DNA from 2 places in the Caldibacillus sp. 210928-DFI.2.18 genome. Region 2 is predicted to be linked to the other one. Evidence: a T-box and tRNA genes for the amino acid it is inferred to sense, from the RefSeq annotation. Region 2 holds a T-box; the other holds one or more tRNA genes.
The links. A T-box is a leader RNA that pairs with one kind of tRNA and senses whether it is charged. The one in region 2 lies ahead of LIZ98_RS08470 (valine--tRNA ligase), so its partner is inferred to be a tRNA-Val.
Positions count from the first base shown of each region.

Region 1 (12,383 bases), on a different contig from region 2:
CCCTTAGCCCGATTTTTTTCCCTAATACCATCCAGAAAAAGGTGCCTAAAGCCATGATACCGACACCGCCAATTTGTAAAATAAAAATAAGGATAAAAAGTCCGGTGGTTGTAAACGTCTCGGCAAAATTTACCGTAGTCAATCCGGTTACACTTACAGCACTGACAGCCGTAAAAAGGGCATCCATAAACGTCCAGTGTGCATGGTTCTTAATAGCCACCGGTAAACACAATAACAGTGTGGAAATGATAACGACGATGATATAATAGCCGACAATCATTTGGGCAGGTCGTAAGTTGTTCATTAAAGTTTGAAATTTTTCCCGCATTTAAAAGTCCCTTTCAAGTAAAAACTATTGTTCATAATGGAAACTATACAGTTTAAAACAGTATGTATCACCTTATTTTATCTAATTTAAGAATGGTAGTCAAAACTTGCCATAAATGTTCCCACTTAACCGATCCATACTAAAAATAAATCGGACAAAAGGTGGTGAAAAACGTGGCTCGTTCCTCAAATAAATTATTAGTACCTGGTGTTCAACAATTTCTCGACCAGGTAAAATATGAAATTGCTGAAGAGTTTGGAGTTCAACTTGGCGCAAATACTGTATCACGTGCAAACGGATCTGTTGGCGGTGAAATAACGAAACGTCTCGTCCAGCAAGCACAATCACAACTTTCTAACAAAAATGAATAAAACTTGGAAAAAAAGAAAGGCCCATTCAATAAACGGATGGGCCTTTCAATTTGTTCATATGTTATCAGTAACTACTGTTTACCTATTCATGGTAACAAAAGCTGATTCTTTTGTTTTCAAAAAAGTACGCAATTATTCGGCTTTCGGTTGAGGTTTTTCTGTTTTACGTTTCTCCACTTCTTGTGCCACAGATCCTTTTTTCTTAGAAATGAAATAACCGCCGACAGCTATCCCAAGCAAGACAACCCAGAAGATCGTTTTCCATAGGCCTGATTCCGGAAAATGTTCGTCTATTATCGCTACACCCGGATGCGCTAATGTATGGACAGCCAATTTCACACCTACCCAACCAACGATGAGGAATGCGGCATCCTCAAGAGTCGGGTACTGATTGAGTAATTTAACAAACCATGTTGCAGCAAATCGAATAATGATGAGACCAATCAGTCCGCCCATGAACATAACCATAAATTGACCGCCATTGATCCCGCCGATAGTAAAGTCACCAACCGGCCGCAATGTTACCGCCAATGCAACGGCAGCAAGCATGGAGTCGATCGCAAAGGCAATATCTGCCAATTCTACTTTTGCGACGGTTGCCCAGAATCCGCTTTGTTTACTTCCCGCAGTTACTTTCACTTTATCGGTTTCTTTTCGCTTTTTGATAAAGTGATGAATCATAATGTAAAGCAGGTAAAGCGCACCGATGGCTTGAACTTGCCATACGTCAACGAGAAAAGAGATTAAAAACAATGTGGCAAAGCGAAAAACAAAAGCACCCAGCAAACCGTAAAACAAGGCCCGTTTCTGTTGTTTATCGGGTAAATGTTTCACCATAACAGCCATAACCACTGCATTATCTGCTGCCAAAATTCCTTCTAAGCCAATCAATACCAATAAAACCCAACCATATTCTAATAAAATTGAAATATCCATTGAATCCCCTCCATCCATATTTTGTACCTTCATCGTTTTTTTTTGTAAAAAAAGATTTGGAAACATAAAAATACCTTTGCCAACTTAAACTTATAAGTAAAAGTCAGCAAAGGTCTTGCGTAGCACTTTATATGCCAACAAAGCCGGAAGCATTTACGCTACGAAATGACGACTTTGTTTCAGGATTTCCCCTTTACGCTACTCCCCTTTACAAGAAAGAGTATATATGTTTTTCACTCTTAATTACAATGTGAATAAGGATATTTATGTTTTTATTATAAATTGATTTTTGTTAGATAGCAACAATTTTTTTCATTTAAATAAAAATTCACTATTACCATACTACGTCCAACATATTGTAAATAGTTATAAACGAAAAATAACTGCTGCTTTTTGTCGTCTACCGAACCCTTATTTTTCATCATCCATCGGGTTATATAACTTCACGTCCGGGTTCTTATCTTGGAACCAGCGAAGAGCGAAATCATTTTCAAATAAAAACACATTTCGATCATAACGATCCTTCACCAGCATACTTCGAGAACTGTTCAGTCTTTCATCAACCGTATCGCCTTCAATCCAACGAACAACTTTCGAACCAATATGTTCCATGTTCACATCGACATGGTATTCATTTTTCATTCGATGTTCGAACACTTCAAATTGTAATTGCCCTACTGCGCCAAGAATATATTCTTCATATTTTGTTTTAAATAATTGGATGGCTCCCTCTTGAACTAGTTGATGAATCCCTTTATGAAATTGCTTTTGCTTCATGACATTTTTGGCTGTAACCCGAACAAATAATTCCGGTGTAAATTGCGGTAACGGATTGAAATGAAAAATTGGTTTTCCTTCCAAAATCGTATCGCCAATTTGAAATATCCCTGTATCATACAAACCGATAATATCGCCGCTTACCGCTTCATCTACCGTACTACGGTCATCAGCCAAAAATTGCGTAGATTGGGATAATTTCAATGTTTTTCCTGTTCGTGCCAGTGTTACGGTCATACCACGTTCAAATTTTCCGGAACAAACCCGGACAAAGGCAATGCGATCGCGGTGTGCCGGATTCATATTCGCTTGAATTTTAAAAACAAATCCCGAAAAACTTTCTTTTAAAGGATCAATAGGGCCGATATCAGAAGGTCTTGCCTGCGGTTCGGGAGCAAATTTCAAATAAGTTTCTAAAAAGGTTTGTACACCAAAAGTTGTCAGCGCACTGCCGAAAAATACCGGTGTTAAAGTTCCATTTAATATTTTTTCCTCTGAAAATTCATTTCCTGCTTCATTCAGCAACTCAATTTCTTCCAATACTTGTTCGTATAAACCTGATTGTTGTAATTGATGTTCGACAGCCAATTCACCATCTTCATTTAACGGCAAAAAGCGATCATTTTCTTCAACCCGAAATTGCTCAATCCGGTTATAAAAGCGATCATAAATCCCGAGAAATTCTTTTCCCATTCCGATCGGCCAATTCATTGGATATGCATCAATTTCGAGAACTTCTTCCAGCTCAGCAATCAATTCCAGCGGCATTTTTCCGACCCTGTCTAATTTGTTAATAAAAGTAAAAATCGGAATTCCCCGCATTTTACATACTTTAAAAAGCTTAATGGTTTGCGGCTCAATCCCTTTCGCAGAATCGATAACCATAACAGCACTATCGACAGCGGTCAAGGTTCGATACGTATCTTCACTGAAATCTTCATGCCCGGGGGTATCCAAAATATTAACGCGAAAACCATGATAATCAAATTGCATAACACTGGATGTAACGGAAATTCCCCGTTGTTTTTCAATTTCCATCCAGTCACTTGTTGCATACTTACCTGTCTTCTTTCCTTTTACTGTCCCTGCCGCCCGTATGGCACCACCGAATAAAAGTAGTTTTTCCGTCAACGTTGTTTTTCCGGCGTCCGGGTGGGAAATAATAGCAAACGTCCGCCGCGATTTCACTTCATCTATAAAATTTTCCATCTGTATAATTCCTTCCTATCTAAAAACTTTTTCTTCACGTAACAAAAATTTTCATACTAAAAAAATATTACCGTTGAAAGCACAAGAATGCAATGGGGATTTTTATGTTATTATATGTTAAGGAAAGAATATGAAGGAGTTTTTTAACATGAAAAAAATTATTCTTGTCTTCCTCACCTTCTTCTTAATAGCCGGATGTGCAGAGGAGAACACCAGCCGAGACTCGACTACAAAACCTGATCAAAATTCAGATATTAGAACAACGGCAATTGAGGAAGATCAACAAAATCCGAGTCAAGAAGCTCCAGAAAGTGCTGAAAATGACTCGGTAGATAATAGCCAAGTAAATGGATTAAACGGGAAGGTAATGAATGTTGTCGATGGCGATACAATGGATATTCAATTTGAAAACGGAAAGGAAGAACGGGTTCGTCTCGTTCTTGTCGACACACCCGAAACAAAACATCCGACAAAACCGGTCCAACCATTTGGACCTGAAGCTTCAGCATTTACAAAAGAAATGCTAGCAGGAAAAAATGTACAAGTGGAACTGGATGTCCAAGAACGGGATCAGTACGGTCGAATTTTAGCCTATGTCTATATCGATGGTAAAATGTTTAATGAATTATTATTAGAAAAAGGCTTGGCAAGAGTGGCTGTATTTCCGCCAAATACTCGCTATGTTGATGAATTTTATGCGATTCAGAAAAAAGCACAAGAAGCAAAACTTGGCATCTGGTCGATTGAAGATTATGTCACTGATAATGGGTATATTGTTCAAGAGGAAACCGGGGAAAATCAATCTTCAACTAATACAAATATAGATTGTCAAAATCCAATCAAAGGAAATATTAACTCAAAAGGTGAAAAAATCTATCATGTACCCGGCGGCCAATATTATGACATAACAAAAGCCGAGGAATTGTTTTGTACGGAACAAGAAGCTGTGAACGCAGGTTACCGAAAATCACAAAGATAAAGTGAAACTTCCGGATGTGGGGATTTTCTTCATCCCCACTGATTTAGTTGAACCAATCGGGCACTTATGGGCACTTATCTTCCTCTTTATCTTTGTTTTTTTTAAGCCTTAAAAGGAAGATTAGTGCCCATTTGTGCGGGATAAAGTGAAACTTCCAGCAGTTTGGCTTTATCCCCACTACTTATTGGTTGTGGCTGTAACGAGATGAAAATAAGTCATTGTACTTGAAGCCAAAATCGAGAAGGCAACTAGTTCCCTTCCCGATTCACTTAACCGACGTCTACCCCATATTTTTTAATCTTTTTCCACAACTCTACTGCTTTTTCAAGAAAATATCGTAGAATAAACAAAATCATAATAACCATTTCGGGAATATCCATAACGCGAAAAGGATTTACAGCAGTTATGATTATTTCATGCAAATCACCCTTCGTTAAAAAAAAATCTATACCTAGCGATAAAATAATAAGTGAAATAAAAATAAATAAAACGATACCTAATTCTTTCATTTCATCACCAACCGATTAAGAATGCATTTATGATTTATCATTCCTCTCTTTTCGCAATTTATCCCACACCCGCTGGCAACAAACCACCAATATTAAAATATTTTTTGCATAATCATCCAATTTTTACAAATAATAAAGTGAAACTTCCAGCTGTGGGGGTTCTTCATCCCCACTGCTGGTTAGTTGAACCAATCGGGCACTTACGGACACTTATCCTCCTCCTTTACATCCTTGATTTATTAAGCTTAGCAGGAAGATTAGTGACCGTTTGTGCGGGATAAAGTGAAACTTCGAGAAGTGGCAAATTTCTTCATCCCCACTGATGGTTAGTTGTAGCAATTGAGCAATCATCTTCTTTGTAAACCCAGTCTATGGTGGGGCTGTTACTGGATAAACGCAATCATAAAACGTCCTGTCATCTAGGAGGTAACTTGTGATGGGTCTCGTCTCAAAATTATTTCGAAAACCGATTAAAAAGAAGAAAAAAAATCAACCGGCCACAAAAGATACAAGTGGACAAGCAAGCGATATTTCAAGCCGCTTTTTAAATAACAATTTAAGTAAAAACTTACAAACTATCCTTAATACAACCGGAAATAGTGCAGATATTATTATTAGGCAAATTGATTTAGCGGATGAACCACCTATTAAAGCTGCCTTGGTTATGGTTGACGGATTGATTGATGACAAAACCGCAAATGAATCGATTATCCATACGTTACTGAATGATTATTCGTTACAAGAAGCTGTTTCTATCGAAAAAAGCTTCGATTATCTTGAAAAAAAATTACTTCCTATTACGAATGTCACTTCCGTATATGACTGGAACGATTTATTTGGAAAATTATTATCAGGAGAAACCATTATCCTTATTGATGGTATAGAAAAAGCACTTTCAACCAGTACAAGAGGTGGAGAAAAAAGAGCAGTTACTGAGTCGCAAAATGAAGTATCCATCCGCGGCCCGAAAGAAGCATTTACGGAATCCATGCGGACAAATACTTCACTGATACGTTCACGGATTAAAAATCCCAATTTATGGATTGAGTCCTTTCAAATTGGTAAAGTAACGAAAACAGATATCAACGTAATGTATATGAAAGGCATTGCCAACGAAAAGATTGTGAAAGAGGTAAGGAAACGACTAAAACGAATTGATATCGACCAAGTACCGGATTCCGGCTTTATAGAGCAACTGATTGAGGAAAAAACTTATACAATATTTCCGACAGTCTATCATACGGAAAGACCGGATATCGTTGCAGCGAATTTAATGGAAGGGAAAATAGCGATTATCGTAAACGGTTCACCATTCGTACTGACTGTACCGGCATTGTTTATTGAATTTTTTCAAGCAGCCGATGATTATTATGCCCGCTTTGATATAAGTACAGCGATCCGCTTTTTACGTGTGTTAAATTTTTTTATATCCATTGTCGGACCCGCAACATATGTGGCAGTTACAACATATCATCAGGAAATGATTCCAACCTTACTAATTATAACTATTGCCGCTCAGCGCGAAGCGGTTCCCTTCCCAGCCTATGTTGAAGCTTTGTTAATGGAAACAACTTTTGAAATTTTACGAGAAGCAGGAGTACGATTACCAAAAGCGGTCGGTCAAGCTGTTTCCATTGTCGGCGCTCTCGTTATCGGTCAGGCGGCAATTCAGGCAGGAATTGTTTCTCCTGCGATGGTTATTGTGGTATCCATAACAGCCATCGCCAATTTTGCAACACCTTCATTTTCAATGGCAATATCAGCCCGTGTTATTCGCTTTGGATTAATGACTTTAGCAGCGGTAATGGGATTTTACGGGATTATCACGGGACTCATGATGATGACATTGCATTTATGTAGTTTACGTTCTTTTGGCGTCCCTTATATGGAACCATTAGCACCTCTTATGATTAAAAATATGGGCGATACAATCATTCGTATCCCGCTTTGGAAAATGAAATCCCGTCCAAAACTAATTAGTCAAAAAAATATTATTCGCCAAGGAGATAACCAACAACCCCGTCCACCAGAAGATAATGGATCGTAGGTGAGAGAATGACAAAACGTTTAAACTTATTTGCTTTTATATGCATAACTATATTGCTGGCCGGCTGTTGGAATCACCGTGAGTTAACAGATATCGGAATTATCACTGCAGTCGGAATTGATTACGGGCAAGATAAACGCTATAATATGACGTTCCAATTTGTCAATCCAAAAAACATAGCCGGCAACCAACAAACAAGCGGATTATCAGGTCCTGCCATTACGATTTATGAAAGCGAAGGAGATAATTTGTTAGAAGCTGCCAGAGCGGCCTCCCAGCATGTTTCCAGACAGTTATATTTTGCCCATACCGATGTGTTAATGATTGGTGAGGAAGTTGCAAGAGATGGCTTAACTGACATACTCGACATTTCCATTAGGAACCCGGATTTTCGTTCTACAGCTACTATAGTAATAGCCAAAGATTCAACAGCAGAACAAATTTTAAAAACATTGACACCACTTGATCAACAAATTCCGGCAAATACAATTGATAAGACGCTCCAATTTTCTGAAAGTCGATGGGGAGAAGATATCCATCTTACTGTTGGCGAACTTGTTCCAACCATTTATTCAAAAAGTAAGCAAGCAGTGGTTAGCGGATTTGTCCTTAAAGGAGACAAAGAAAAGGGAAAGCAAGATGCAAATATTCAATCTTCCCGACCATTAGCCCCGCTAAATGCTGATGGAATAGGCATTTTTAAAGGAGACAAATTAATCACATGGGCGGAGGGAAAAACTGCCAGAGGGATTAATTGGATACTAAACAATATTCAATCAACAGTTATGGCTGTTGACTGGAAAAATAAAAAGGATGCTTTTGGCGTAACCATTAATCTTACCAAAACTAAAGTTTTAGCAGAAGTGAAGAACAACAAACCTCATATTACCGTCCATATTGATGCGGAAGGAGGTATTACAGAAGCTGACACATTTCTAGACCTTTCAAAAGCCGAAGAACTGATTAAAGTACAAAATGCATTGAGAAAAGAAATTAAGAAAGAAATAGAAAACTCTATCCAATTTGCTCAAAAACATAAAGCCGATGTATTCGGATTTGGAGAAAAAATAAGCCACGTTGATGAGGATTATTGGAAAAAAGTTGAAGATGTCTGGAATGAGGAGATTTTCCCAAATTTAGAGGTAAAGGTAGAAGTCAATGCCTTCATAAGGAGAACGTATTTAATTTCAAAACCATTTTTATATGAGCATAAAGGGAATGACTAAACATGGAAAACGCAAAACTGAGCAGCTATCAATTTTTTGTTATGATTTTACTTTTTGAAATGGGGACGTCTCTTGTCATCTCATTGGGTAGTGATGCAAAACAAAATACATGGTTTTCCATTTTACTCGGATCATTGATCGGTATTCTTTTCTACCATGTGAATTACAAAATTTACACCTATTATCCGAATGAACTTCCTTCTTCTTATTCCAAAAAAATTGTCGGTAAATTTCTTGGAAGCATCCTCGGCTATTTTTACATTATTTATTTTACTTATATATGTGCCAGAGTCACTCGTGATTTTGGAGAACTATTAGTTGCAGTAGCCTATACGCAGACACCACTTTTTATCGTTAATGCGATTATGATTATCCTTTGTGTTTTCGCCGTAAAAAAAGGGATTGAGGTGATTGCTCGAACTGCGGAAATTAATTTTGCCCTAATGTATTTATTTGCAATCACCGGATTGATCCTAATTCTTGTTTCAGGTTTAATTGAATTGGAAAATTTAAAACCTGTTCTTAGGAATAACTGGGGGACAATATTGAGAGTGGTCATCTTAGAAACTGCATTTGTTCCATTTGGTGAAATGATTGCTTTCACATACCTTTTCCCTTATTTGAATTATTCAAAAAACGGTCGCTTTTTAGGTTCCTTTGCAATTTTACTTAGCGGTATAAATTTGAGTATAACGGCGGCAATTAACGTAGCTGTCCTTTCAGTTCCTTTATTTGAAAACACTCAATTTCCGCTTTTATCAACGATTCAATATATTAGTATTGGAAACTTTATCGAGCGTCTCGATATCTTTTTCATCTTTGCTGCCTTTATTGGAGCGTTTTTTAAGATCGTTATTTTTTTTTATGTAGCTGTTATAGCGACTACCGATCTATTTCATTTGAAAGATCATAAAAAAATTGTCTATCCATTTGGTTTAATCGTGTTGTTTTTGTCACAAACCATCGCAAGTAATTACCAAGAACATATTAATGAGGGACTTAAATTTGTTCCTCCTCACTTACACATTCCATTTCAAATAGGAATACCCGTCATTTTGCTGGTAATTGCCTTTTTGAAGAATCGTAAAAAGGAAAAGAATATGAGTAAAACCATGAAGGAAGGGTAAAGATAATATTTTTTCATTTCAAACATAATTTTCTTGGTGGTGTCCGAATAAAATGACTACTCGGACACCTGCCTCTCAAACTTTCTCCTTTTGTTGAATAGATTGTTTTCATCAAAGGTCCCTCCCCTTCTCTTCATCAAAGGCATTTTTCCAACCATATAGGAAAATGGAAAATTCATACGAATAAGACTTTCAAAACTGCCATTCTCCCCAAGATAAAAATGTTTCCACTAAAAAAAGTTAACAAAACATCCTTGACTTTTTTATTTGTTTCCATTATATTATTTAATGTGATTGACAGAAAAATTATGATTCCGTAGCTCAGCTGGGAGAGCACCACCTTGACAGGGTGGGGGTCGCTGGTTCGAACCCAGTCGGGATCACTAAAGCAAAAGGCATATTCCATTAGGGTTTATGTCTTTTTTGTTTATCTTCCTTCCCGCCTTTCTTATGCATTTTTCTAAAGTTAGGGTGAAATGCGGGTGAAAATGTCTCGGAAAACCTGAAATACCCCGTTCTACATCGGAAATAGTTGATTAGAATAACCGACAAATAAGGGTTCTTCAAAATATATTGGAATACATCCAACTTAAGAGCTTTCTTTGACAGGGTGGGGGTCGCTGGTTCGAACCGAGTCGAGATCACTACTTTAAAAGGCATATTCATAAGGGTTTATTGTTTTTTTCTTTATCTTCTTCCCTCCATTTCTATACCCTTTTTGTAAAGTTAGGGTGAAATTATTAAGATGAAAACGGATGATACACCTTTTTTTGACCTTTTGTTGTAAAATATATAAAAGTAATTGAATTCTTCATATTGGGGAAAATCATAATGAAACTTAGCAAATCATCATTTGAAAATTATTTACATTTTTAGGGTGGGACTGACCATTGGAACTTATAACCGATAAATTAATACTGATCGCATTGTTTATTTTGATAATTCATTCTATAGAAACCCTTGCATATGCTGTCAGACTTTCAGGTGCAAGAGTAAAGCTCCTAGCCTCTGGTTTATCTTTATTTAACTCGATGGTCATTATTTCCCGCATGGCAAATATGATGCAACAACCTTTAACAGGCAGTCTGATTGATACCGCACCAACAGAAAATACATTAGAATTTGTTGGAACCCAATACCGGATTATCATTGGCTCAGCAACATTTGGTACGATATTAGGTATTCTTTTACTGCCAACATTTGTTGCCATATTTTCGAGAGCTATTATTTCTTTATCAGAGGAAAGAGGTTCTATACCTGCATTAAGTGAACTACCCTCCACTTACCACCCTTGCGGGTTTCTTGAAGTGGGGGCTTCTCGGGTAATCCTGTCTCATGACCGGAAATTGACCGAGCTAACCCTCCTGTTCCGGGAGTTTGTATTTTCATGCTAATTCTAACAAGCGTAATCCTTCTTTTTTGATATTGATTGCTGAATTATAATCACGGTCTAATACTAAGCCACAAGTACATTTATATACACGTTCAGACAATGACATTTCTTTTTCGTTCCCACAACGGGAACATTTTTTTGTCGAAGGAAACCATTTATCTATTTTTACAAGCTGTTTTCCTTGTTCTTTTAGTTTGTATTCCAAGAAAGTGGTGAACATACCCCAGCCATTATCATGAACGCTTTTTCCAAAGTTGAGGGCTTGAGACATGCCTTTCATGTCTAAGTCCTCAATAATCACAGCGTCATAGTTTGCTGCTAATTCTTTTGACTTGTGATGAAGAAAGTTTCTGCGCTGATTAGCTATCTTTTCATGCAGCTTAGCTACTTTCAGACGTTGCTTTTCCCATCGTGTAGAACCTTTCTTTCTTCGAGAAAGAATTTGTTGTGCTTTTGCTAATTTGACTAAAGCTTGCCGATAGTAACGTGGGTAATTGGCTTTCTCACCCTGCTCGCTTTCGACATATAGACCATCCATAGCAAAATCTAAACCAACTACTTTCTGAATTTTTACTGGACGGATATCTTTCTCATATTCTGTCAAAATTGAAATATAGTATTTGCCTGTCTTTGTTTTAGAAATAGTACAAGATTTGATTTTATACTCAGCGGGGATTTCTCTATGTTGCTTCATTTTCAGCGGCTTTTTGAACTTTGGTAATTTGATATGACCATCTTCAATCTTAATATTTCCATTGACCATATTGGTTGTATAGGATTGCTTGTGTTTTTTACTTTTGAATTTAGGGAACTCCGCACGACCTTCAAAAAAGTTCTTATAAGCATTTTGTAAATGGATCTGTGCGTTTGCTAAAGCTAAAGAATCCACTTCTTTTAAGAATGGAAATTCATCTTTGTACTTTGCTGGTGTCGGAAACTTTTGCTTTTTAAGAGTTTCCTTATCATCTTTGAATTTTTCATACGTTTCTTTGCGTTCAGCTAACATCTTATTATAGACAAAGCGAACACAACCAAAAGTTTTTGACAATAACTCTTCCTGTTCTTTATTTGGATATAAGCGGAACTTGAAGGCTTTGTTTTGCTTGGTCATATCAAATCACCTAACTTTAATCACGAACACTAGTTCCCTTTTCATTTATTGTACCATAAGTTTTGGCTATCGCCAACCGACATTCATCTCCCACCTACTCATTGGGCTATCACCCTTCACATTCCTTGAGGATGGGAGACTTCTGTCGGAAAAAGTTAAAAATACTTTTCCTTTCGTTATTTTAGAAGATTCAACAACATCAATCGCTTTTTTACTTTCAACAGATCATACTTTGAATCTACCCATTTCAATGATAACTTTTTATCAGCGACGAGGCCTATTAGGTGATAAAAAGATTCCTGCCATTTCTCAACCGAGACGTTTTGATTCCAATTCCGCAAATGAAAAATATTCGCATTCACTTTTGCTT
Region 1 is NZ_JAJCHL010000021.1:23,659-36,041, forward strand. Features, by position in the region: gene LIZ98_RS06635 (TrkH family potassium uptake protein) at 1-328, opposite strand, end outside; gene LIZ98_RS06640 (alpha/beta-type small acid-soluble spore protein) at 502-699, shown strand; gene LIZ98_RS06645 (TerC family protein) at 832-1,635, opposite strand; gene LIZ98_RS06650 (peptide chain release factor 3) at 2,047-3,621, opposite strand; gene LIZ98_RS06655 (thermonuclease family protein) at 3,770-4,600, shown strand; gene LIZ98_RS06660 (YczF family membrane protein) at 4,870-5,109, opposite strand; gene LIZ98_RS06665 (spore germination protein) at 5,546-7,156, shown strand; gene LIZ98_RS06670 (Ger(x)C family spore germination protein) at 7,165-8,382, shown strand; gene LIZ98_RS06675 (GerAB/ArcD/ProY family transporter) at 8,385-9,509, shown strand; tRNA gene LIZ98_RS06680 (tRNA-Val) at 9,820-9,892, shown strand; partial or broken gene LIZ98_RS06685 (lipid II flippase family protein) at 10,400-10,774, shown strand; gene LIZ98_RS06690 (RNA-guided endonuclease TnpB family protein) at 10,895-12,013, opposite strand; partial or broken gene LIZ98_RS06695 (zinc-dependent alcohol dehydrogenase family protein) at 12,167-12,383, opposite strand, start outside.
Region 1: it encodes a tRNA-Val, which carries the amino acid that the T-box ahead of LIZ98_RS08470 (valine--tRNA ligase) is inferred to sense. The anticodon was not compared.

Region 2 (12,383 bases):
ACGTATTAATATTTACCAGTCCTTCAACCGTTAAACATTTTATGAGTATATTAATGGAGAAAAATGAACGCCATCTACTCGACGGAAAATGGGTCGCTTCGATTGGACCGGTTACCAAAAAAGCGTTGGAAGATTACGGAATTCCTGTTCATATTTGTCCCGACATTTATACCGTCGATCAATTGCTTGAAGAGATGAAGGTGTTTTTTGGAAAGAAATGTTAAGAAATAAATACAACGGTATAATGTAAAAAATAAGGTCGAAGTGAACTTTTCCTATAAAATTTTTTAGATGCCAAACGAGCAATGATGAACACTTGAAGAGCTTGCTTTTGCGTTAAATTTGGATCACATAAACCAAAGATGCAATGAATTTTCCCGTAGAACTTTTTGGGTGCCAAACAAGTTATTAAATATATAATTGGAGGCAGTGAAATGAACATAGAAGACTTACAATTTAAGAGACATCGGAGACTAAGACAATCGGCTTTTATGAGAGATTTAGTTCGGGAAAATCATGTTCACACGGATGATTTAATTTATCCGCTATTTATCGTTGAAGGAGAAAAGATAAGAAATCCCATTATTTCAATGCCGGGAATTGAGCAAATTTCTTTAGATTATTTGCCTAGTGAAGTGGATGAACTATTAAGCTTAGGCATAAAGGCCGTTCTTTTATTTGGTGTCCCGAATGAAAAAGATGAAATAGGTTCCGGTGCATTCCATGATCACGGCATTGTTCAGAAAGCTATTAAAACCATTAAACAACATGCTCCGAAAATGCTTGTTGTTGCAGATACATGTTTATGTGAATATACCGATCACGGTCATTGCGGTGTAATCATGAACGGTGATGTTGCCAATGATGAGTCACTGGAAATTCATGTGAAAACGGCAATCAGCCAAGCAAGGGCAGGTGCTGATATTATTGCGCCTTCGAATATGATGGATGGTTTTGTCGTTGCAATTCGTAAAGGGTTGGATGAAGCAGGTTTTAAACATGTACCAATCATGTCCTATGCAGTTAAATATGCATCCGCTTTTTACGGTCCGTTCCGTGATGCTGCAGAAAGTGCCCCACAATTTGGCGATCGGAAAACATATCAAATGGACCCTGCCAATCGTCGGGAAGCTTTAAGAGAAGCCCATTCGGATCTTTCGGAAGGGGCTGATTTCTTAATCGTCAAGCCGGGCATGCCATATTTGGATATTATCCGTGATGTCCGCAATGAGTTTAATGTTCCGATAGTTGCTTACAATGTCAGCGGGGAGTATTCAATGGTTAAAGCAGCTGCCTTGAACGGTTGGATTGACGAAAAGAAAATTGTCATGGAAATGCACACCGCATTCAAAAGGGCAGGTGCGGATTTAATTATCACCTATTTTGCGAAGGACATTGCCAAATGGCTGAATGAAGAAAAATAATAGCACTTAAATGATGTATGCTCTTCATAAACATATAGAGAAAAGAGGGATAGTATGCGTTCATTCGAAAAATCGATAAAAGCATTTCAAGAGGCATTACAGTTAATGCCGGGGGGAGTTAACAGCCCGGTGCGTGCCTTTAAAGCTGTTGATATGAATCCGATTTTTATGGAAAGCGGAAAAGGCTCGAAAATTTACGATATCGACGGGAATGAATATATTGATTATGTTCTTTCATGGGGACCATTAATTTTAGGCCATGCGAATCGTCAAGTTGTTGAAGCATTGAAAAAAGTAGTCGAGTCCGGGACAAGCTTCGGTGCTCCGACATTAATCGAAAATAAATTGGCAGAACTGGTTAAGGAGCGGGTACCATCCATTGAAATTATTCGTATGGTAAATTCCGGTACAGAAGCAACGATGTCCGCATTACGGTTGGCACGAGGATATACGGGGAGAAGTAAGATTTTAAAATTTGAAGGCTGTTATCACGGGCATGGTGATTCCTTATTAATTAAAGCCGGCTCAGGTGTAGCAACACTTGGACTTCCCGATAGCCCGGGCGTTCCTGAAGGCATTGCAAAAAACACAATAACTGTTCCATATAATGATTTGGACGGGGTTAAAACGGCCTTTGAAAAATTTGGCGAGGATATTGCAGCAATCATTGTTGAACCAATTGCCGGAAATATGGGTGTTGTTCCTCCGTTACCTGGTTTTTTGGAAGGATTGCGTGAAATGACCGAGCAATACGGCGCCCTGCTTATTTTTGACGAGGTCATGACAGGCTTCCGGGCCGATTATCATTGTGCCCAAGGTTATTTTAACATTCAACCTGATTTAACTTGTTTAGGGAAGGTAATCGGTGGCGGGCTTCCGGTTGGTGCTTACGGCGGGAAAGCAGAAATCATGGAAAAAGTTGCTCCAAGTGGTCCGGTCTATCAAGCAGGCACGTTATCCGGCAACCCTTTGGCAATGACGGCCGGTTATGAAACATTGAAACAGTTAAAACCCGAACACTATGATGAATTTAAACGAAAAGGGGATATGTTGGAAGCCGGTTATCGTCAAGCAGCAGAAACATACGGGATTCCACTAACTGTCAATCGGGCCGGCTCGATGATCGGGGTCTTTTTTACCAATGAACAAGTGATGAACTATGATACAGCGAAAACATCCAATCTCGATTATTTTGCAACGTATTATCGGGAAATGGCATTGCAAGGTGTGTTTTTACCGCCATCCCAATTTGAAGGATTGTTTATTTCTACCGTTCATTCGGATGAGGATATAGAAAAAACCATTCAAGCTGCAGAACATGCTTTTCGAAAAATAAAAGAAATGAATTAAAACTTGGAATGACGTACAGTGATCTTGTTAGCGGGGAGGTTCGGGATCAGTTTGTACGTCATTTTCCAACTTTGAATCACCTATTGATTTTGGACCTATTGTTTTATGGAAACATGAAATAATATTTCGGCTTCTTCTACAAGTGAATTCCTTTTCTATTTTTCCACATTGCTTGATTCCAAAATGCTTGACGTATTCTTAAAAGCTTTTCCACTTGTTCTTCCACAAAAGTAACTTTTTTAAGCATATTTCATCCACTTTTTTCATAACTTGTAATGATATGAGTAGAATAATAGCTCCTTATTCACGTTATCTCAAAACACGATTATTTTTGTTTATCCTAATAAACAAATTTCATCTTCACCAGTGAGTTTCTGAAAATCCACAGTTAGATTCGTAAGGGGGGAAGTATGTTGACTGATAATAATCAACCGGCAGCCATTAAATTTTCTTTGGATGAAACAGTGTGGTTTCGAAAGGGAGAAGAGATTGGAGAATTATATAATTTAGCATTAGAGCCAAATGTTACCATCCAAGATTTGAATCACTTTATTTCCATCCGTGGATCATTAAAAATGTACGGAGAATATAAAAAATCAGAAGCTGAAATAAATGATGAAGAAGATCGTATTTATTTTTCAGGGCAAAAATATGTTACCGTACTCGACGCAAGAGAAGAAGGAATATCAGAATTTCATTTTGATTTTCCCGTTGATATTACCGTACCGAGAGAGAAAGTAAGCAGTATAGAAGACTTAGATGTCCTTATTGAATTTTTTGATTACTCAATTCCTGAAAAAGACTGCTTAAAATTGTCAACGAATGTCGCAATTACAGGAATTGCCGCAGATGCATCCGCATACGAACGAAAAGATATTTTGTCAAGTAGTGAAGAAGGCATCCCGGCATTATCTGAAGATCCATTAGCTGATAAAGACCAATTATTTCCAGTTTCAAACGATTTTTTCATCGATAAAATTGATGACGACAGCACATTCTCAGTAGAGGCTAAAAAAGTAGAGGACCGAGATGAAGAGCCTGAAGAAAATATCCAAATCCCGATTCAATTTACTTCCACTATGGATAAACTGGAAAAAATTGAAAAGAAACGAGTAGAGGCTGACCAAGCAACTTTATCGACAAATACAAATGAAAAACAGTTTGAGCCTGATCATCTTTTAGTAGAATCGGGGGGATTGGAAAACGAGCCGGAAGCTAGTCACATTATAGAAGAGACGGAAAATATACCTGAAGCCGGTCGCATAGAAGAGGAGTTGGGGAACGTACCTGAAGCCGGTCGTATAGAAGAGGAGTTGGGGAACGTACCTGAAGCCGGACGCCAGAAAGCAGAACCTGAAAAATTAGAAAAGAAACCTGAAATTAGTCCATGGTTAAAGGATTCAGAGCATGTTCCTGAAGTCGGTCCGCTTCTAACTAATTCGTCCCCAAAGGATAACGACCGTAATACTGATCCAGTTTTAAATGACTTGGATAATGAAAACCAAGTAGCAGTGGAAAGAAATGAAACGAAAGCTGTGAATACAGAGGCAAAATTGGAAAATGAGATCGAAGTCAGTGGCGAACTGTCAAAAAGGGACAATGAACCGGTAGAGGAGCCGAAAACAAGAGCAGATCTTAATCAACAAATAGAGACTGTAGCAGTGGAGACAAGTGTTCAGGAATCGGCTGAACAACAAGATTTTGCTGATATTACGATTGAGGAAGTTCAGGCAGAAGAGGATCACGAAGCCCATCGAACCGAGAAAAACATAAATTATCAGCCGCAAGAAACAAATCAGGATGAAAAATCCATCTCACTCACTGAATTTTTTGGAAGAAAAGATGAAAATCCGGCAGTTCGGATGAAAATTTATATTGTTCAAGCGAGAGATACATTAAGTTTGATTGCCGAAAAATATGACGTCTCGGTTTCCCAACTGTTGCGAACAAATCACCTGGAATCAAATCAGGATGTCTATGAAGGACAAATACTTTACATCCCCACCAATACACATAAAATACATTCGTCATAACTGAATGGACTAACCGAGGAACCAGCCGAACTATAACAATGAAAAATACCATATCCCAATCACTTTATGTAAAAGTGACGTAACAAAGAAAACGGGTACGAAACCCGTTTTTTATATGCATTGAGGTGAAAAAATGAGAGTCTACGAAATTTTAAAAGAATATCAAATTCAACCGAGACATTTGGAAAAGATTGGAAAAGTATATAAAGTATTTAGTGGAAACAATGTGTTTGCATTAAAAGAAACCGAAGTAACTAAGGGAAGAAATTTATTTTCCATCTACCCTTTTTTATACCATAAAGGGTTTTATCGTTTCGTTCCTCTTTATCCGGCAAAAAACGGGCAATATATGATTTTAAGAGATCAAAAGCTGTATTACTTAATGCCTTGGTTAGGTAGCGAGTCAAGACCGGTTGAAACCAATCATGCAAGAAAAATGTTTCGGGAACTTGCCAGACTTCATCTTTTGACATCACAAGAAATGGAAATGGACCAGACAAATATCGAGGACCATTTTGAGCGAACTAGTGGACAATGGAATAAAGAAATGCAATATCTTGACAGTTGGATTGAACTGTGTGAGCAAAAATGGTATATGTCTCCTTTTGAATGGGAATTTGTCCAATATTATCATGAATTTCAAAAAGCCTATGAATATGCACTTCGAACTCTAAAAATTTGGAAAGATACTATGCTTGAATCAAAGAAAATTCGCACGGTCCTTCTTCACGGTAAAGTTAGCTTGGATCATTTTGTATTTGATGATAAAGGGTACGGGTATTTTATTAATTTTGACGAAAGCCGTATCGGTTCCTCATATCAGGATTTATTGCCGTTTTTATCCAACACATTAAGTACATACCCGATGAACGGTGAAGATTGTATGGAATGGCTGAATATCTATATGAAACACTATCCGCTAAAGGAAACAGAACTTTTGCTTATGAAAAGTTATCTTGCCCACCCCGGATTCATGATTCAGTTATTGAACCGCTATCAAACGAGAGTCGCCCCAAACCATGAATTGAAGTATACAAAAAAGATTCAGCAAGCATATTGGAAACTGAAAAACATTGAAAATATCATCATGAAGCTGGAAATGCAAACAGAATCCTAATATGCCGAGTTGGTGGTACTGTTGAATTCCCGGTGTGAACTGTTGAATTGACAGGCGTCACTGTTGAATAAGAAGGCCTTACTGTTGAAATCGGAGGAGGTTTGTTGATCTAGTGGAGTTCCGCTAAATTTTTCAGTAAGTCTCCTAGGTATTCAGAAAAATTGATATAATAGTATATAATCAAGACATCACTAAAATCGACATTACAACGAAAATGAAACCGAAAAGGAAAGTTGTACAATGACAAGATTCATACCTCTAATGTTCGATTTAAATAACAAAAATATTGTCATAATTGGTGGGGGTCATGTAGCTGAAAGAAGAATTCGTCTATTGCTGGAAAGCGGTGGAAAGATTACCGTGACTAGTCCAAAAATTACCCAGGAAATCCGCAATTATTGGGAACAAGGCAAGGTAAATTGGATGAAAAAGCATTTTGAACCTAATGATATATCCGACGCCTTTCTCGTAATTATTGCAACAAATAATCCCCAAGTGAACGAATTGGTTCTTCAATATGCACAAAAAAATACATTAATCAATGATGCTACAAACGCTTCCAATGGGAATGTTCATTTTCCCACGATCATGAAAAGAGGCCGATTAACAATAAGTGTTGCAACAAACGGCGCTAGCCCCATGCTGACAAAGAAAATTAAACAGCAATTGGAAGCCACTTTCCCGAAAAATTATGGAGAATATGTTGATTTTCTATATGAATGTCGGGAACTTTTGAAAAACTCTCCACTGCCAAAAGAAGAGCAGCAAAAACTGTTAAAACAACTATTGGATGATGATTTTCACAGTAAAACAAATCAACAACAATTTTTAAGCTGGTTAAAAAATCTTCAAAATAATGAAAACGGTCAAGGTGATCTTAATTAGGAACCTTGACCTTAAAAATTCCTTACTATTTCAATCATCATAAGATCCTCAGTTATAAAAAATTAACACAAACAATTCAAATAAACATAAATTTTTGAAGAAATGTCCATATCACTTGAAATTAGTGACTTATTTCACAAAAAAGCTGTACTATTATAAATTTGTTGTCGCGCACTGAATACGTACCGACTCATTTCTCAAAAAACAAGCCGCTTCATCATCAATTTTCTATTGCACTGAATAGGTATTCATGTATAATAGAGGGAAAATAATAATATTTGAAAGAGTAGAAGCCTTGTTACTTTTCTATTATAAGCAAACGTTTTCAATAGAGCTGTTCCTTCCCTATTAATCGATCAAAAAATGAATATACAAATAAGAAGGTGAAACAAGATGGACAAGATACAGCAAATGTTGTTGGAAGATAGTAAAAAAATAAATTTAATCATGTATACTACTTTTTCAGTTTCATTAGTTTTGGCTTTTTTGAAATCAATCGCACTAAAACAAGGCCCCGTAATTATAATATATTCTACTCAATTAATCTGTTTTGCTGTTTTATATATTGTTTGTGAAAAAATAGTTAAGAAACACTCTCTATTTCCTTATTTAAGTGTTGTTTTGATTGGCGCCTTTTCATTTTTAGGTATTTCGGTTACCGGCGGCGGAATTAATATTATTCTCATCACATTCTTTTTAGCCATTTTTTCGACGATTAGTTCTGGCAAAAAATCGTTTATCCTTGGTTATTCCATAGGATTGTCGATCATGTTAACGATCTTTTTTGTCGGTACAAAAGAAACAGCCGTAATTAAAGAAAACTTTGTTACTATTCTCATACTCTATCTTTTATCAGGACTTTTACTTTATGTACTAATCCACATGAACGCCAGACAGCAATCCGTGATTCGGGAATTGTTGCGGCAGTCAGAAAAACATGGTGAGGAACAAAAGCAACAAAAAGAACGCATTCAAGCCAATATGAATAATATTTTAAAAGAAATGGCCAATGCAAATGAACGGATTCAGAGCAATCAATTGGCTCAAAATGAATTTACTAACAGTTTACAAGAGTTAACAATTGGCAGTCAACAGCAAGCCGACCAAATTGCAATGATTTCAAGTCATACGATGGAAAATCTCGAGGTCATGCTAAAGCTGGAAAATATGATGGAAGAACTTTCAACTGAGGCGGATAAAACAGACGAAATCACGTCTCTCGGTGAAAAAAGAGTTTTCATGTTTAAACAAGATGTAATGGAGATTCGAGCATTTATGAACGACTTAAACCAAACATTACTGGATTTAACAAAGAACATTCAAGAAACCAATACATATTCAAATAAAATTAAAGAAATTTCCGAGCAGACAAATTTATTGGCTTTAAATGCCTCCATTGAAGCGGCACGAGCAGGTGATGCCGGCAAAGGATTCTCGGTTGTCGCCGAAGAAATTCGCAAACTGGCAGAGTCGACAAAAGATACGGTCAATAATATTACCAAAAACTTGCAAAACGTGAATACGAGCAACGAATCGACGTTGAAAAAAATGCAAGCCAGTGACCAAAAGATTACCCACCTTGCAGATTCGATGGAAGATATTGTCGTTTACTTTCAACAGTTGAAAGAAGTATTTCAAAAATTAAACACTGATTTACTGCATTCAAAAGAAATGACTAATGAAGTCGTGAAAAAAAGTAAAAGTATAGAAACATATACATCCCAGTTTGCGGGAATTCTTGAAGAAGCGAGTACCAATCTGGAAGAAATGACTGCTTCTATTGAAACATTAACGAATGACAATAAAGACATCGCAAATTCAATGAATAGAACAACAATCAGTGCAAAAGAGCTACTAGCTGAATAAAAAAATTGGAAGGGCAAATCGAGGATAATTGGAATTTCTTCTAAAGACGTGAAAAATTGAATTTGGAAGGCCGCCGAGTTTTTACGGCCTATTTCCAAAGAAAATCGAATCGGAAAGGGTGCCTGAATTCACTAACTGCTTTTTTCCTAAGCAAAGAGAGTCGGTTCACTAACGCCTCTTTTCCATTAGTCAGTAAAAAAATTATGATGTTCAAAAAGTTCGGGGGAATAGCTGGCAAATTTCTTCTCGGATACTCCTTACACTTATCCCCCTTTTTGAACATGCAATTATTATTTGGTAGAGGGCAACAACTTAAAATAGGCTTCTAAAAAAACCAAGTTGCTCAATTACCAAACAATTAACAAAAAAACACACTTATATCAGATCAATCTGGAAAAGAGCGACAATTAACAAAAAAATTAATAATAAGACGACATCAAAAGTTGTTGGGATGATTAACGTTCGGATTCCTTGGAAGATCGTAAACGGGATAATCAATTGCTTTCCGACTTCCCTGATTGTTCGAGCCCATGATGGCAGTAAATATGGATTGTATTTTCTACGCATGAAACCCCTCCTTTATAACGGTTGTCTTCCCAAAAGGAAACAAGACCGCAACCGGACATGAAACGTCTGCAAAAAGTGTTTCTTTAATTCATTCTATGTGAATATAACGGGAAGTTGTTCATATTTTTTTGAGTGAATTTTAAAAAGTGAAAATAATGGTACTTTGTGAAAAATCTGCCTCGGGTGTTGTTCACCACATTCCAACTAACATAAGCATTCTGGACTTGCGTGTCGAATACCGGAATATGGGTTTCAAAATCATTTCGTATAATTTTTCCTAAAACCGGTAGAAAAAGAATTGTATATAAATCATTTCGTATAATTTTTCCTCAAATGGCCAATAATGATTGACGAAATGTCCGTTATTTTTATAGAATAAGTATAAATAAACGAAATGCGTTGAACGGGAAGAGTACAATAGTTTGGCTTTTCAGAGAGAGAACGGTGGTGCGAGTTCTTAAGTGAAACTGTTGGAAGGTCGCCCGGGAGCAGCTTTTGTGAATCTGAAGAGTAGCAAAAGCCGGGAAATCCGTTACCTGGTTGAGTGCCAAATGCATGCTTCTTATGCATTTGTGAATAAAGGTGGTACCGCGAATCAACTCCATTCGTCCTTTAACGAGTGGGGTTTTTTAATTGTCAGGATTTGCAAAAAATTAAATTAAAATGGAGGCATTTAAATGAGTGAACAAACATTCTCGATGCCCACAAAATACGATCCAAATTCAATAGAAAAAGGTCGCTATGAATGGTGGGTAAAGAACAAATTTTTTGAAGCAGAAGATGATGAAACCAAACAACCATACTCCATCGTGATTCCGCCGCCAAATGTGACCGGCAAACTTCACCTTGGGCATGCCTGGGATACAACATTACAAGATATTATTACCCGGATGAAACGAATGCAAGGCTACGATGTATTGTGGCTGCCGGGAATGGATCATGCCGGAATCGCAACGCAGGCAAAAGTCGAACAAAAACTGCGTGCGGAAGGGAAATCCCGCTATGATCTAGGCCGAGAAAAGTTTTTGGAAGAAACATGGAAATGGAAAGAAGAATATGCACAAACAATTCGTCACCAGTGGGCAAAATTAGGGCTTGGTCTCGATTATAGCCGGGAACGATTCACACTGGATGAAGGTCTTTCCAAAGCGGTTCGTGAAGTTTTTGTTTCTCTTTATAAAAAAGGTCTCATCTACCGCGGAGAATATATTATCAACTGGGATCCGGTTACGAAAACGGCCCTTTCCGATATTGAAGTTATTTACAAAGATATACAAGGCGCTTTCTATCATTTGCGGTATCCGTTAAAAGACGGTTCCGGCTATATTGAAATTGCAACAACGCGTCCGGAAACGATGCTCGGGGATACGGCCGTTGCGGTTCACCCGGAAGACGAGCGCTATAAACATTTAATTGGCAAAACAATCGTGCTTCCAATCGTCGGTCGCGAAATCCCAATTATTGCCGACGAATATGTCGATATGGAATTCGGCTCCGGTGCGGTAAAAATCACCCCGGCCCATGATCCGAACGACTTTGAAGTAGGAAATCGCCATAACTTGGAACGGATTCTTGTTATGAATGAAGACGGTACAATGAATGAAAAAGCCGGAAAATATAAAGGCATGGATCGTTTTGAATGCCGCAAACAAATTGTCAAAGACTTACAAGAACAAGGTGTCCTTATCAAAATCGAGGAAATGGTTCACTCCGTCGGTCACTCGGAACGGAGCGGGGCTGTTGTTGAACCATATCTTTCGACCCAATGGTTTGTCAAAATGAAACCATTGGCTGAAGCTGCAATTAAGCTGCAAAAAACGGAAGGAAAAGTGCATTTTGTTCCGGAACGATTTGAAAAAACCTATCTTCATTGGATGGAAAATATTCGTGACTGGTGTATTTCGCGACAACTTTGGTGGGGTCATCGGATTCCTGCTTGGTATCATAAGGAAACCGGAGAAGTATATGTTGGTCATGAAGCCCCGCAAGACGCTGAAAATTGGGAGCAAGACCCGGATGTCCTTGACACTTGGTTCAGCTCGGCATTATGGCCATTTTCAACTATGGGCTGGCCGGATAAGGAAGCAGCTGATTTGAAACGCTATTACCCGACCGATGCGCTTGTCACCGGTTATGATATTATTTTCTTCTGGGTATCCCGGATGATTTTCCAAGGGCTTGAATTTACCGGGAAGCGCCCGTTCAAAGATGTTTTAATTCACGGTTTAGTTCGCGATGCAGAAGGTCGGAAAATGAGTAAATCGCTTGGGAACGGTGTCGACCCGATGGATGTTATCGATCAATATGGTGCCGACTCCTTACGTTATTTTCTGGCAACCGGATCATCACCGGGACAAGATTTACGTTACAGTACGGAAAAGGTTGAATCCGTTTGGAATTTTGCTAATAAAATTTGGAATGCATCCCGGTTCGCTTTGATGAATATGGGCGGACTCCCATATGAAGACATTGATTTAAACGGAAAAAAATCTGTAGCGGATGAGTGGATTTTAACCCGACTCAACGAAACGATTGAAACAGTTACCAATCTGGCTGAAAAATATGAATTCGGTGAAGTTGGCCGGGCTTTATACAACTTCATTTGGGATGATTTTTGTGATTGGTATATTGAAATGGCAAAACTTCCATTGTACGGTGAGGATGAAACAGCAAAGAAGACAACTCGCTCCGTTTTAGCCTATGTTTTAGACCAAACGATGCGGTTACTTCATCCATTCATGCCGTTTATTACCGAGGAAATTTGGCAAAATCTCCCACATGAGGGGGAGTCGATTACGGTTGCGGAATGGCCAAAGGTACGACCGGAATTGTCGAACCAAGAAGCAAGCGAACAAATGAAATTACTCGTTGAAATCATCCGTTCTGTCCGTAATATTCGGGCCGAAGTGAATACGCCGATGAGCAAAAAAATCGCCATGATCATTAATGCCCATGATGAAAAAATCTTGGACACTTTAGAAACAAATAAAGCCTATCTTGAACGTTTCTGTAATCCGGAAATGTTGACAATTGGTGTAGGTGTACTAGCCCCTGAAAAAGCAATGACTGCCGTAGTATCCGGAGCGGAAATCTACTTGCCGCTTCAAGGGCTCATCAATATCGAAGAAGAAATTACCCGCC
Region 2 is NZ_JAJCHL010000031.1:4,044-16,426, reverse strand. Features, by position in the region: gene LIZ98_RS08510 (uroporphyrinogen-III synthase) at 1-224, shown strand, start outside; gene hemB (porphobilinogen synthase) at 435-1,424, shown strand; gene hemL (glutamate-1-semialdehyde 2,1-aminomutase) at 1,479-2,774, shown strand; gene LIZ98_RS08495 (LysM peptidoglycan-binding domain-containing protein) at 3,188-4,807, shown strand; gene ysxE (spore coat protein YsxE) at 4,941-5,924, shown strand; gene LIZ98_RS08485 (NAD(P)-binding protein) at 6,165-6,809, shown strand; gene LIZ98_RS08480 (methyl-accepting chemotaxis protein) at 7,203-8,675, shown strand; gene LIZ98_RS08475 (hypothetical protein) at 9,051-9,242, opposite strand; T-box leader at 9,633-9,858, shown strand; gene LIZ98_RS08470 (valine--tRNA ligase) at 9,920-12,383, shown strand, end outside.